3 regions of the Robertmurraya sp. genome follow, and region 1 is predicted to be linked to each of the others. Evidence: predicted binding sites of a transcription regulator. Region 1 holds the regulator's gene; each other region holds the start of a gene.

Region 1 (4,991 bases):
GCTAATGCTTCTCCTTCTACATCCTCAGCAACAAGTAATAATGGCTTACCTTGTTGTACAACTTGCTCTAGAACTGGAAGGATTTCTTGGATGCTTCCAATTTTCTTGTCAGTAATTAAGATAAATGGATTGTCTAAAACAGCTTCCATTTTATCAGAGTCAGTTACCATGTATGGAGATGCATATCCACGATCGAATTGCATACCTTCTACTACATCAAGCTCAGTAGTGAAGCCTTTTGATTCTTCGATTGTGATTACGCCGTCGTTACCAACGCGCTCCATTGCTTCAGCAATTAATTGTCCTACTTCATCATCAGCTGCAGAAATAGCTGCAACTTGTGCGATAGAAGCTTTGTTTTCAATTGGCTTAGAAATCGCACGAAGCTCTTCAACCGCTACTGCTACTGCCTTATCCATCCCTTTACGGATACCCATTGGGTTCGCACCAGCTGTAACGTTCTTTAAGCCTTCGCGGATCATCGCTTGAGCAAGAACCGTTGCAGTTGTCGTACCGTCACCAGCAACATCATTTGTTTTGCTAGCTACTTCAGCAACAAGCTTAGCACCCATGTTTTCGAATGCATCTTCAAGTTCGATTTCTTTTGCAATTGTTACACCATCATTTGTAATAAGTGGTGAACCGAATTTCTTTTCAAGAACCACGTTACGTCCCTTTGGTCCTAATGTTACTTTTACCGCATTTGCAAGTGCATCTACCCCACGAAGCATCGAGCGACGTGCGTCTTCACTAAACTTAATTTCTTTAGCCATTGTAAAATACCCTCCTCGAGTTTTTTCAATCTATTCTGTCTTCGTTTAGTTTTAAAATAAGAAAGTTCTACTCTTATCCAAGAATAGCAAGAATATCGTTTTCACGTAGAATTAAGTACTCTTTTCCTTCGAACTTAACTTCTGTGCCAGCGTATTTTGAGAAGATAATGCGGTCGTCCACAGAAACTTCAAGAGCTACACGCTCACCGCTTTCAAGTACGCGGCCAGTGCCGACAGCAACTACTTTGCCTTCTTGAGGCTTCTCTTTAGCAGAGTCTGGTAGTACAATACCGCTTGCCGTTTTTTCTTCCGTTTCAACTAGCTCAATTACAATGCGATCACCTAGTGGCTTTAACAAGTGAAACAACCTCCTCAAATATATGTAAGATTTTATTATTAGCACTCACTTAACTAGAGTGCTAACACAACTATTATATTAATGAATCTCTTCTTTTTTTGCAAGCGAGAAACCGCTTTTTTTTATAAATTTTTTGTAAAAGTCCTCCCATAACTTGTTAATTATACAACCTTACTAAGTATGTACTTTTCCATCTATTCTATCCATATAATGCTAAAATACGGACAATAATTCTTCTTATTTGATACAACCTGATGTTTACGAGTAGAATAACTATATTGGATTGAAAAGGAGACTTGTTTTGAAACGTGAATATTGGATTATATTAATTGCTTATATTGCAATGCAGCTTTCAAGCTTTATTGGTGTCCCTATAACCTCTCTTGTAATGGAAATGATTGGTTTTAATACAAATCACTCTCAAGGGTTTGCAGGTGTCACTTGGCTTGTCATCAGCTTTTCTATCACACTTGTTGTTGTCCTGCTGCTGTTGCGTAAAGAGATGGTAACTGCAAATGAAGTAAGAAACGGAGCAAGCTTAGGTCGGTCGATCCTCTGGTCCATCACAGGTGTCTTTCTTGCCCTATTTGCCCAAGCCTTTGCTGCGAATATTGAACGTTTGATTGGTATTGAGGTAGGATCTGATAATACACAACAGATTTTACGTATCATTGAAACTTTTCCTATTATGATTGTCGTTAGCTCAGTTATTGGTCCTATATTAGAAGAAATTGTCTTTCGTAAGATCATTTTTGTGGCATTTTATAAGCGTTTTAACTTTTTCCTATCTGCGTTGCTTAGCTCCGTCATTTTTTCATTTGCCCATATGGAGCCTGAGCATACCCTACTTTATTCGGCGATGGGATTCACCTTTGCGTATTTGTACGTAAAAACCAATCGTATTCTCGTTCCAATCGTTGCTCACGTATCAATGAATACGTTCGTTGTACTTGTGCAATCCGTATATAGGGAAGACTTAGAAAAATTAATCAAACAAGCAGAACAAATGCAAAGCTTTATTGGAGGATTCTTCTTATGAGACAGTCACCTTTATTCTCAGGAATTATATACATCGTCTTAGGTGCTCTGTTCACAGTGTTTGCGATTCAGGACTTACAACAAAATGGAGAGTGGGGCTTTTTTACTTACCTGCTTGTCTTGCTAGCAACATTTGATATTGGTTCAGGCATTCGGATGATTCTTTTACATTTTAAAATTAAAGAGATTAAGAAACAGCAAAAGAAATAGCCGCTCCACTAAGGGGCGGCTTGTTGTTTATTCCTCTACCATTTCTTCATCCACTGAATAGTGCTTTAAAAAGTACACAAGTGACTGTAACTCAATAGCCAAATCAATATGATGAACCCTTATTGATGATGGAACCGTTAATCGGGCCGGTGTAAAGTTTAAAATTCCTCTCACCGTTCCTTGAACCATTCGATCAGTAATGGATTGTGCGACCGTTGCTGGAACGGTTAATATCGCTACCTGAATATCTTCTCTTTCAATAACCTCTTCTAGATCATCCATATGATAGACGGGCACTTCTCCAATTTTTGTGCCTACCTTATCTTCTACTACGTCAAATGCAACAGCAATTTTTGTATTATTATTTTTTAAGAAATTATAATTTAAAAATGCTGTCCCTAAATTCCCCACTCCAATTAAAGCAACCTTCGTTAACTCATCTTGGTCGAGTGTTTTACGGAAAAAGGATAATAGATAGTTTACATTGTAACCGTATCCCTTTTTGCCTAACGCACCAAAGTATGAAAAATCTCTTCGAATCGTTGCAGAATCGACCTTCACCGCCTCACTTAGTTCAGCAGATGAAACTCGTTGCTTTCCTGATGAGTGTAAACTATTTAAAAAGCGATAATACAATGGTAGTCTTTTCGCCGTTGCTTGTGGGATTTTCATTGATTCATTACTCATCGTTCTTCCCCTACCTTCTACCTTTAACTAATATAGTTTCTCTTCTCTTTTAAAGTCACCGTTTTTTCCACCAGTTTTTTCAACAAGGTATGTTTTCCCGATAACCATTCCTTTATCTACTGCTTTACACATATCATAAACAGTAAGCGCACAAACAGAAGCGGCTGTTAACGCTTCCATTTCTACTCCTGTATTCCCTTTTGTCTTTACACTAGCAGATATATGTAGAGTATGGCAATTGTTATCTGATTCCCAATCAAAAGAAATATCGACACCAGTAAGTGGAATAGGATGACACATTGGAATAATATCCCATGTTTTTTTACAAGCCATAACGGCAGCAACCTGTGCGACTGCTAGCACATCACCTTTTTTCATTTGGTTATGTGTGATACGATCATATATCTCTTGATTGACTGTGATACTAGAATGGGCAATGGCCGTCCGTACCGTTTCGGGCTTATCACTCACATCTACCATTTTCGCTCTGCCTTCTTTATTAAAATGAGTGAACTCTGACATCAATTATACACCTCTTTCAAAATCATACACTATTTTCCTCGTTCTGTGTGAAAACATTGTAACATAGTTCACAACTCATATCATTGCTCATCCGTATTGAATGCGATACACTAACCGTAGAAGTATAGAGGTGAAATCAATGATACTACTACAAGTGAACCAGCTTTCCAAGTCTTATGGAGCTGACCTTATTTTATCGAATATAAAACTAGAAGTTCAAACAAGAGACCGTATTGCCTTAGTAGGCCGAAATGGGGCCGGGAAATCTACTTTACTCAAGATTATTGCCGGTCACCTTTCCTATGAATCAGGTGATTTAATCAAGCCCAAACATGTAACGATCGGGTATTTGGCTCAGAACACAGGTCTTGTTTCCGGATTATCCATTTGGGAAGAAATGCTTACCGTTTTTGAACAAGTCATGAATCAAGAGAAAGAGCTTCGTAAGCTCGAGGAAAAGATGGCTGATCCTACCGTATTTGAAGATGCTACTTTGTACGAGCGGACAATAAAAGAATATGACCATCTCCAAAATGAATTTAAGGAGAATGGGGGGTATCAGTACGAGTCTGATATACGTTCTGTCCTACATGGATTAAATTTCCACTCATTTGATTACTCTACAAAAATTGATAGCTTGAGTGGTGGCCAGAAAACTCGATTAGCTCTTGCGAAGTTGTTATTAACTAAACCTGATATTCTTATATTAGATGAACCTACCAACCATCTAGATATTGATACTTTGTCTTGGTTAGAGCAATATCTGACTGGCTACACGGGTGCCATCTTGATTGTATCCCACGATCGCTACTTTTTAGATAAAGTGGTCAATCAAGTGTACGAAATCTCTAGGAATCAAATCAGCAAATTCTCAGGAAACTACAGTTCTTATCTTGAACAAAAAGCCGAAAACTACGAGCGTGATCTAAAGCAATACGAAAAACAGCAAGATGAAATAGCCAAGCTCCAGGACTTTATTCAAAAGAATCTTGCTCGTGCATCGACCACCAAGCGGGCTCAAAGTAGAAGGAAGAAGCTTGAGAGAATGCAAGTTATGGACAAACCTCTTGGAGATGAGAAGTCCGCCTCCTTCGGTTTTGATATTGAAAAGCAAAGTGGCAATGAGGTGTTAAATGTTCATTCCTTATCCGTTGGCTATCATGATGAACGGATAGCTGAGGGACTTTCCCTCAGAATTACTAGAGGCGATTCCGTTGCCTTAGTTGGACCGAATGGGATTGGAAAGTCAACCTTACTTAAAACCATCCAAGGAACGTTACAACCCTTAGAGGGACAAGTTCACTATGGTTCCAACGTTAGCATTGGCTATTATGACCAGGAACAGGCGGCTCTTACTTCAAACAAGCGAGTTTTAAATGAGCTTTGGGACGAATATCCTCTGA
Region 2 (4,991 bases), on a different contig from region 1:
GCCGTTCGAAAATTCAACTAGCTCACCTGACATTACGTTGTCAAGACCATGAGCACGAGCAATTCCGTCACCAATTTGGATAACAGTACCTACATCACTCACTTGAATTTCCGACTGATAGTTTTCGATTTGCTGTTTTATCAGCGCACTAATTTCTTCAGCATTGATGCTCATGAGTTTCACCCCTATCTACGAATCTTAGCCTAACAATTGACGTTCCAAGCGCTCAAGCTTTCCGCGCAAGCTACCGTCGAAAATTCGGTTTCCGATTCGAAGCTTGATGCCGCCGAGCAGATTGGTATCAACAATATTTTCAATACGGAGAGATTGCTTCCCAACTTTAGCAGCAAACGTAGCAGATAATGCTTGTTGCTCAGCTTCTGTTAGTGGACGAGTAGAATACACTTTCGCCTCTGCAATTCCTCTTTCATCATTTGCGAATTCAATAAAATAATCAGCTACTGCTTCCATGTAGTCTTCACGATGACGATCAATTAAGATCATTAACGTATTTAGAACGTACACACTAGCACCAGAGAATGCCTGTTTAATAATCTCCTTTTTCTTCTCATTCGTAAGCTTAGGAGACTTTAAGACAACACCTAGGTCGCCGTTATTTTTTACTACATTTTTAACTACACGCATTTCATTTTCCATTTGGTCAAGAAGTTGATGCTCTTTTGCTAGTCGAAAAAGAGCTAACGCATAGCGCTTCGCTACAGTCGAGTTGCTCATCGCCCTTCTCCTGCCTCTTGGATATATTCATTGATTAGCTTCTCTTGATCTGCTGTTGAAAGTTCTTTTTCAATCACTTTAGAAGCAATAAGTACAGATAATGAAGCTACTTGTTCACGAATAGCAGCAACCGCTTGCTCTTTTTGCTGTTCGATTTCAAGCTTAGCAGATTCTTTCAGACGGTCTGCTTCCGCACGCGCTAACGCGATAATTTCTTCACGCTGTACATCGCCTTGCTTTTTCGCATTTTCAATTAATCCTTGAGCTTCTGTACGAGCTTCTTTTAAAAGCGTACGTTGCTCTTCTAGTAATTGCTTTGCTTCACCGCGACTTTGTTCAGCAGCATTAATTTCTCCAGCAATATGCTCTTCACGTTGTTTCATGATGCCCATTAACGGACCCCATGCAAACTTCTTAAGTAATGCTAACAAGATGATGAAAGTTACTAATTGGAAAAGGATATCTCCACTATTAAACCCACCACCAGCTGAACCTAATACTAGACTGCTTGTTAACACCCTTGCTCACTCCCTTCAAGAGTCGTACACTTACAATTTATAACGTTACAAATGTTAATAGATGAACATAAAGGAATGGCGAAGCTGCACGTAATATGTTCTTCGCCATTGTTTTGTTAAAAATCCTAATATTAACCGCCGATAACCATGAACGCGATAACTACGCCGATGATCGGAACCGCTTCTACTAACGCTACCCCGATGAACATAGTTGTTTGAAGCATACCACGAGCTTCTGGTTGACGAGCGATACCCTCAACTGTTTTAGATACGATAAGACCGTTACCAATACCTGCACCTAGTGCCGCTAAACCGATTGCGATTGCTGCTGCTAAAAGACCCATTATAAAGTTCCTCCTTAAAATGTATAAACATGATTTTGTTATTTTTTGTTCATTAAATGAACGGGTATATATTAATGGTCATGACTCACTTTGTGTGCCAAGTAAACCATTGTTAACATGGTGAAGATAAACGCCTGAATCGCGCCGACAAAGATTGAGAACCCTTGCCAAGCAAGCATTGGAATAACCGCAGCGAGATGGCCGCCGACTCCAGTTGCTAGACTTCCTGCTAGTAACGTTAGAAGGATTTCTCCTGCATAAATGTTACCGTAGAGACGAAGCCCGAGTGTTAAGGTGTTTGCAAATTCTTCAATAAGTTTCAGCGGGAACAAGAACCACATTGGTCGAACGAAATCGCGACCGTATTCTTTTACTCCCTTCAGCTTTACACCATAATAGTGAGAAAGCCCGACGACCATCGTTGCTAATGTCAGTGTGATCACTGGATCAGCTGTTGGTGATTTCCACCACAATGTCCCGTCATAAGTAATTCCGAATGGAAGTCCAAGCATATTACATACGAATATATACATAATCAATGTAATACCTAGAATGTGGAATCTTCCACCATCTTTCCAATCCATTGTACTATTAATGATTCCTTTGACGAAATCCATTACCCATTCGAAGAAGTTTTGTATCCCCGTTGGTTTCATAGCCAATGAGCGAGTGGAAAGCACTGCGATGATAAAGACAATCACACTAGCAATTGTTATCATCAAGACATTTGATAAGTTAAAGGTTAGGCCCATAAATTCTCTTAAAGGAGCTTCATGATGCACAGTATTCACCTCTCTTCCCCGCTATTTATGTGAATGAAATGCTTGAAGAAAAAAATCTATCATAATAACCACGTATGAGGTCATTAATCCAATAATTACGCTATACAAATGGAGCTTGTCAGGATATTCAAGAGTGATCATCACCGCTAAAACAGCTGTCGCCATTCTTGAAAACATGCCGAGGGAACGGACCTTTTCGCCTTTTGCTATCGCATCGCCGAATTTAATAGTCCTTCTGGCCAATAACCACAAATTAAAAAGGCTTAAGCTCGTACCTAAAATAAGCCCTAAAAAAATAGTTTGATATGAGGTAAATCCCCACCCTAGAACGTATAAAGCTAGTAAGAAGAATATGTACTTTCGTTGCCGGATGTAGATCGATTGTATTTCGGGCATCACTTATTATCTCCTGAAAAGAAATGTTGAATTAGTCTGATCATGGCATATACGCCAGCTGCTAATCCGAGGAGTAGTCCGATGATTAAAAAAAGCGGCTCGGTGTCCAGTGTACGGTCAAGCCATCTTCCGGCAAAAATGCCTATTAATACGGAGCCTACTAACTGCGAAAGAATCCCCGACATTAACGCCATTGCTTGATATGGACGACGGTTTTTTTGATTCATTTCAGGCACGTCCTTTTAAAGAGACTGGTAGATAGAATAATGTTTTCACTATGGACTTGCTCGTTTAGGAAAGCTATATTTATACAGTACCCATGTTGAAAACCCTATCATTAATACCCTTTGTAAGCATACAATAGGCACTTGTCAATGTCAATTAGTTTGGAGTGAAAAAGTTCACAATTCAAACAATAGAAATTCTCGTTCACATTATGTTCAAAAAGTTTTTTATTTTCCTATTGCAAATGGAGCGAGTGTTGTTCTCGCTCCCTGTTTTCCTTACCGCTCTTTCACTTTCGAGACTGCAATCCCTGTTTCAACCATGTCTTCTTTTCCAGCTTTTTTCGCAAAAACCTTTGCTAAGTATAATCCATTTTCTGGTAGTTGGTCGGGCAGGATGTCCATCTTCAGCATTCCTCTCCCTACATTCCGTTTCCAATCTAAGAATTTGACGAACCGATACGTGTCTGGATCGAAGAGAGCAATTCCAAATTCATCTGCTCCACCCGGCAAATACACTTCGTAATGATACACACCCTGTTTATCTCCCGGACCAAATTCAAACCCCATAATACGCGGGTAGTTTGGTTCCTCCAATACATACAGGTATGGGACACTCACCCTTTGAGAGCCAGCCATGATGGTCAAATGACCTTCATGTATCTTCTTCGTAAGTTCATTGGGATCCACACTCATCGTAACGTTCACCGTCTTTTCTTTTCCCGCATCTACCGAAAAAGATTGCGGCAGTTCGAACTGTATCCCATCTCTTTGATGAGGAACCTCGAATCGATAGGTCATTCGACGATTGCTTACATTTTTAAAAGTAAGCTGTTGTGTATGCTCATGCTGCCTTTCTACTAACTTGAACTTCCCAAATTGTAGGGAAGCTGGCTTTACGAGCGTATCGGTTTGGATGGCTTCAGGAATTCTTATTCTTCCAGCACCTTGCTCGTACGTTTTATAAGGAACGTTTTTTCCATCAACAATAGGAATGGCCGTATTCATGAGAGCAGCCTTGATATCTTCCGGTCCCCAATCAGGATGAGCTTGCTTGATAAGAGCTGCTGCTCCAGCCACATGGGGAGCCGCCATACTTGTTCCTTGAAGGGCTAGGTAACCACCAGGTATTGTGCTTTTTATCGCTACTCCCGGCGCTACCACATCCGGCTTAATCTCCCAAGTGGAAGTAACCGGTCCTCTCGAACTAAAACTGGCAAGCAAATCCTTTTCTTCTATTATATTTGTTTTTGCAAGTATTTTTTGGCTAGCCATTGATCCTACGATTTCTCCACCTACCTGCTTGGACATGGTCGCCACAGGTATATCGATGGGACGATCTAAGTTTCCAATAAATTCTCCATTCATATTGTTAAAAATAATCACCGCAACGGCACCTGCATTCTGTGCATACCATGCTTTTTCTGAAAAAGTAAGTTCCCCTCGCTGAATAAGAGCAATTTTCCCTGCTACATCGGCGAGGTCTTCTTTTTTCCCAAGCTTCCCGTATACCACTTCATACGACCGATCAAGCTTCCAATCAATCGAGCCCTGCATGGGTTCGAGCCTTAATGTATCTTTTCTTCCATCGATCGTGAGATATGGAACTTTTAAAATCGGTGTGGAGGCACCAACCGATATGGCCTTTGACGCCGTACCAGGAGAACCAACCGTCCACATATTTGGTCCAGAATTACCAGACGAGGTTACAGCGACAATTCCGTTTTCAACCGCTTTATTCAATGCGAGCGATATCGGTAAATCAGGACCATTCACATTGTTTCCCAGCGATAGATTTAGGACATCTACTTTATCTTTGATGGCTTTATCAATCGCAGCAAGCACTTGTTCCGTTGTTCCCGAGCCGCCTGGACCAAGCGCACGATAGGCAATAATCTTCGCATCTGGAGCCACTCCTTGGATTTTTCCGTTAGCGGCAATAATGCCGGCCACATGTGTCCCATGTAAGGTGCTTTGGCCGTACAATCCCTT
Region 3 (4,991 bases), on a different contig from region 1:
TCTCATTACTTGGAATATAATTCTCAATCGCAAGCAAATCATCGTCATTCCATGAAGGCCTTCTCTTCAACTCTTCTGCTTCATTGTATGCTCTTGTTGCTTTATGCATCTTCCCAATTGCTTTCCCCCAAGCAAAGAACAATTCTTCGTTAAAGCGGTCTTCTTTTACGTGAATCGAGTTTCCTTTCACTTTGGAAAACATGCAAAAATAAAAATGAGATCCATCTCCTGCCGTTATCTCTTCAACCGTCTCACCCTTTGCGGATGAAAACACCTCTGGTACGTTGATGCCATTCGAATGTAGATAATTTACCCAATGCAGCTCAGCAAGTATATCTTCCTTTACTCTATGCGATTGGTGGGTTGCTCTTAGTATATAAACTCGATCCTGTTTTTTTACTTCAAACACATAATTTTCAAAATCTCCTAGCTTTTTATAGGATTCTTCCAAATCAAAGAGATGAAGTCCTGCTTTTAGAATATGTTCTGTAAAAAGCTCATCCACCTGATTCTCCATATGTCACTCCCCATTCATAGACCATTGGAAATTATACTTATCTACTACTATATCACATACTTTGCCTCACGAAATAAACCATTTCATAATCACTGGAAATTTAGTAAGATATCTTTATACAATTCTTCAACAATTAAAGGAGATCTTTTTATTATGGCACAAACTGCTACTGTTCAAGAATTTAAAAAAACTGACAGTGCAACAACGTATAAAATCTTATTCATTATCGCATTATGTCACCTATTAAACGATTCCATTCAGTCGGTTGTACCCGCCATGTTCCCTATACTTGAACAATCAATGGGGCTAAGCTTTACTCAACTAGGAATCATTGGGTTTTCTTTAAATATCGTATCCTCTATCATGCAACCCTTTGTTGGAATTATTACAGACCGTAAGCCCATGCCATTTGCTTTACCCATCGGCTTAATGTTTACTCTAATCGGAGTTTTAGGTCTTGCCTTTGCCCCTAGTTTCTTACTGATTGTGTTTTCGGTGGTCTTTATTGGATTAGGATCCGCCGTATTCCATCCTGAAGGTTCAAGGGTTGCCTATATGGCGGCTGGACCTAGAAGAGGGCTTGCACAGTCCATTTATCAAGTTGGCGGAAATTCCGGGCAAGCACTGGCTCCATTAATTACTGCACTCATACTCGTTCCTTTTGGCCAAAGAGGCGCAGGCTGGTTTACGATTGTCGCAGCAGTTGCAGTAGGGCTGCTTGTTTATATTGCTTTTTGGTACGCGAACAAACTCAAAATAGATAGTCGGAAACCAAAACAAAAGCAAACATTAGCTCCTACATCGTTTTCATTTCAACGTCAAATTCGCTTCTATTTGCTTGTGATCTTGTTCTTGATCTTCGCTCGTTCATGGTATATTTCAGGAATCACTAATTACTACGCATTTTATGCGATTGACAAGTACAGTTTTTCCATACAGCAAGCTCAGCTTTATTTATTTGTTTTTCTAGTTGCAGGAGCTTTAGGTACATTTTTCGGTGGACCTTTAGCTGACAGGTTTGGAAAAAAAACCATCATCTTGCTATCCATGATTGGTTCTGCTCCTATCACCATTTTGCTTCCCTTTGTGCCTCATTATTTTGCGGTGGTTTTACTTGGGATAGCGGGTTTCATACTCATGTCTAGTTTCTCAGTTACCGTTGTTTATGCACAAGAACTCGTTCCTGGGAAGATAGGGACCATGGCAGGTTTGACAGTAGGATTAGCTTTTGGAATGGGTGCTTTAGGATCTGTGTTTTTAGGTATATTAGCAGATACGATTGGATTGCCTTTAACGATTATTTCAACCGGTTTTCTCCCATTACTGGGGTTCCTAACACTGCTCCTTCCTTCAGACAAACAAATTGCAGATATATACAAATAAAACGGAAGAGGTGCACCCTCTTCCGTTTTATTTATTAATTCTTTCCTTTAACTCCTGCTTTTCTTCTTCTGTAAAAAAGTTTTGTGCCATGGGGAATAGCACATTTTCTTCCTTAGCAAAGTGATCAACAAGAGTGTAATACGCATTTTTAATAAGTCCAGCAAGTTCCAGCATATTTTCATCTGTAAAAGCGTCATTAGATTGTGATGCCTTTAAAAATGTCCCGATAAAGCCTTTTGCCTGATCATGCTCGTATTCCATTACTGCAATCGGTCCACTTTCCCTACCAATATACTTTTCCATCATGGAGAATAACACGCCCTCTTCTCTTTCAGAATGAGGCTCTAATTCATGAAAGAAAGCTTCTACCTTTTGAATTAATTCCTTAAACATCGTTTCCCTTGTAATTTCAACACGCTCTATTTGCTGACATGTTTCAAGCAGTCCATCAAGCATTAAAAGCAATGGAGGATGCTCATTTTTTAATTGCTGTAATCCCTCACATAATTCTACATTTCTATCCATCATTGAGCTCATACAACCTTGCATAGTTCATTTCTCCTTTTAATCATATTGTTACTTTGATTATAAGAAAGTAAGAGCTTTTCTGTTGTGATGCATATCACAAAGAAAGAAGAATGTAAACGCTTTTAAAATTCTAAAAATTTTAACAATTTAGTAGGTAATTTTTTATAAAAGCTCATATAATAAAAATATACGAAGTTTCTTTTGTAAACACGAGAAGTTAGGAGGGGTTAAAATGTATCAATGTAATCTACAAGAATTTTACCCAACCGCATTTATTCGAATTGGAGAGAATGACCAGTCCATGCTAAAAGGAAGTCGATTCATGTCTGAGACTTCCGTACACTGGCTAGTCGCATTAGACGGTCATCCAAAAGAGGGAACAGAAGATTTTTATGTTTGGAATGTTCTTGTCTACCTAGCAGACATTCATGGGAACTTTGAGTTAAGCCAACCACATTATTGTACGGAAAGTTATTCTTGCTTTGAACAGGCTTGCAATACAGCTAAGGATCTAATGATTAGTGGACTTAACGACGAGATGATGAAATACACGGTTAGAGTAAGAATAAGCTAAAAAGATTATAATCATTCATTACTTTTGGCTTTTCCTTTTTAAGCTACTATGTGAAAATTTATACATAACGCAAAATAGGATGGAATTCATAGAGGTCTATCGAAGATGTTGAAGTAAATCTATGATTGATAAATATATAAGTAATTTTCAACAAACTGAACAATTTCTAAATGTTGCTTATCGGTTGTGTTCTTTTCAAGTTCCTTTAGCCGCTTTTTCGCCTGCAAAACAAAGGGCCGCAAAGTAGGACGAGCCCCCGCCTCTTTCACTGTTAATTCTCCATTTAATATATCAATGGCTGCCTCCTGAACTTGTACATCACTTGTCAAATAGTAGAGTATCCCAGCTAAATACGATGTTCGATCCATACTGTCTCCTCCAATCTATTAATAGTACCTATATTAATAGTAACGGAACGCTCGTTCGTTTTCAACTATATTATCGGAATCTTTTAATAATTCACATTTTATACATATAATAATAAATCTACTTAGTAAATTCTAGTTTTTTATCAAAACACTAGTGTTTCAGGTAAGAGTGAGAAAAATGATTAAAGTTGAGTAATGGCGGTAGGGGTTTGGACATGGATAACATGGGATTTCGTCCAAATGTGGGGCTCATTCGGACTCTTCATCCCAAAAACCGTTCTGTCCTTGTCCGAATACGGCGCTCATTCGGACTCTTGATCATGAAAACCCTTCTGCCCTTGTCCGAATACGGTGTTCATTCGGACTCTTGATCCTAAAACCTTACAGCCCTGTCCAAATACCGGGCTCATTCGGACTCTTCATCCTAAAAATCCTTCTGCGCTTGTCCAAATACGGTGTTCATTCGGACTCTTGATCCTAAAACCTTACAGCCCTGTCCGAATACCGGGCTCATTTGGACTCTTCATCCCAAAAACCTTTCGGTCCTTGTCCGAATACGGTGTTCATTCGGACATATAAACCCAACTACCTTCATTCTCTGAATAGGAGTTTGATTCAGACGTAACAAACAAAGACACCCATCATAGCCAATGAAGGTGTCTTTGCTCAACTATTTATTCACCATTACGCTAATCGAAACACAATTCCATGGCCGCCTTTCGGATATTCCCATTTAATATTTTGGTATGGACAGCCAATCCGGCAGCTTCCACACTCGTGGCAACCCTCGTACCCCACCTGCATTCTTGTGCCTTCCCACTTGTATACTTCCGCTGGGCAGAATACGGTACAGATTTTATCGGGGCATTTTGTCATACAAACATCGTGGTCAAGCACTGTTAGATGGGATTTCGTGTCACACTTAAAACGCAGTAAGTACTGTTTTTCCTCGATTGTTTTCGTTGACATTATTTCACCGCCTTCCAAGCACGATAGACATCTTGAATGACTTTAAACGTTCCTTTTGTCCCAGTTACACTTCTCATGATTTGTTTTTGCTTTTCACGCTTTGGTGTTCCGTCGACCGTAAAGAACTTGCTCATTGCCTGGTTCATCATTGGAATATACTCTCTGAAATACTGAGGATGATGCTCAAATGTATGGGCAGCGTCTTTATATTTTTCTAGATCCTTCATAATAAAGCTATTGTATAAAGCTTCACGATAACTATTTAAACTTGCCTCACTAAAATCATTTCTTTCCTTCGCCCGAATAATGGCTTCAGCTGCCATTTTCCCTGATGACATGGCCATATTAGAGCCCTCTCGATGGATGGCATTTACCAGTTGAGCCGCATCTCCCACTACTACTACACCATTGCCGGCCACCTTCGGTACAGAGTGGTATCCCCCCTCAGGAATTAAATGTGCCAAATACTCAGCAGACTCCCCACCAGCTAGGAGTGGCTTTACCATAGAATGATTTTTTAGGTAATCTAGTAAATCATACGGCTTGAGCTTTGCTTTTATCATGCTGGATAGGGTAGTACCTACACCAATATTGATACTTTCTTTATTTGTATAAATAAAGGCTGTACCGAGGTTCCCCTTTGTTGAATCAC

The links. The regulator Rex, encoded in region 1, represses fermentation and respiration genes when NADH is low (regulators of the CRP and FNR family bind a similar motif). The targets are predictions, from matches to a motif close to TTGTGAAATATTTCACAA.
Region 2: a site for Rex is predicted at 3,165-3,182, ahead of ACGLXV_RS24170 (AtpZ/AtpI family protein). Genes of this name have one in related genera too.
Region 3: a site for Rex is predicted at 2,511-2,528, ahead of ACGLXV_RS09310 (hemerythrin domain-containing protein). Genes of this name have one in related genera too.

Annotation. Positions count from the first base shown of each region.
Region 1 is NZ_JAKFCQ010000077.1:19,786-24,776, forward strand. Features, by position in the region: gene groL (chaperonin GroEL) at 1-773, opposite strand, end outside; gene groES (co-chaperone GroES) at 847-1,131, opposite strand; gene ACGLXV_RS11030 (CPBP family intramembrane glutamic endopeptidase) at 1,433-2,170, shown strand; gene ACGLXV_RS11035 (YdiK family protein) at 2,167-2,379, shown strand; gene ACGLXV_RS11040 (redox-sensing transcriptional repressor Rex) at 2,407-3,066, opposite strand; gene moaC (cyclic pyranopterin monophosphate synthase MoaC) at 3,094-3,588, opposite strand; gene ACGLXV_RS11050 (ABC-F family ATP-binding cassette domain-containing protein) at 3,728-4,991, shown strand, end outside.
Region 2 is NZ_JAKFCQ010000195.1:154-5,144, reverse strand. Features, by position in the region: gene atpA (F0F1 ATP synthase subunit alpha) at 1-174, opposite strand, end outside; gene ACGLXV_RS24195 (F0F1 ATP synthase subunit delta) at 199-735, opposite strand; gene ACGLXV_RS24190 (F0F1 ATP synthase subunit B) at 732-1,253, opposite strand; gene atpE (F0F1 ATP synthase subunit C) at 1,385-1,597, opposite strand; gene atpB (F0F1 ATP synthase subunit A) at 1,669-2,379, opposite strand; gene ACGLXV_RS24175 (ATP synthase subunit I) at 2,401-2,775, opposite strand; gene ACGLXV_RS24170 (AtpZ/AtpI family protein) at 2,775-3,002, opposite strand; partial or broken gene ACGLXV_RS24165 (S8 family serine peptidase) at 3,279-4,991, opposite strand, start outside.
Region 3 is NZ_JAKFCQ010000069.1:57,967-62,957, reverse strand. Features, by position in the region: gene ACGLXV_RS09320 (phosphotransferase enzyme family protein) at 1-517, opposite strand, end outside; gene ACGLXV_RS09315 (MFS transporter) at 671-1,900, shown strand; gene ACGLXV_RS09310 (hemerythrin domain-containing protein) at 1,928-2,449, opposite strand; gene ACGLXV_RS09305 (SAM domain-containing protein) at 2,661-3,002, shown strand; gene ACGLXV_RS09300 (hypothetical protein) at 3,122-3,370, opposite strand; gene ACGLXV_RS09295 (ferredoxin family protein) at 4,055-4,339, opposite strand; gene ACGLXV_RS09290 (FAD-dependent oxidoreductase) at 4,339-4,991, opposite strand, start outside.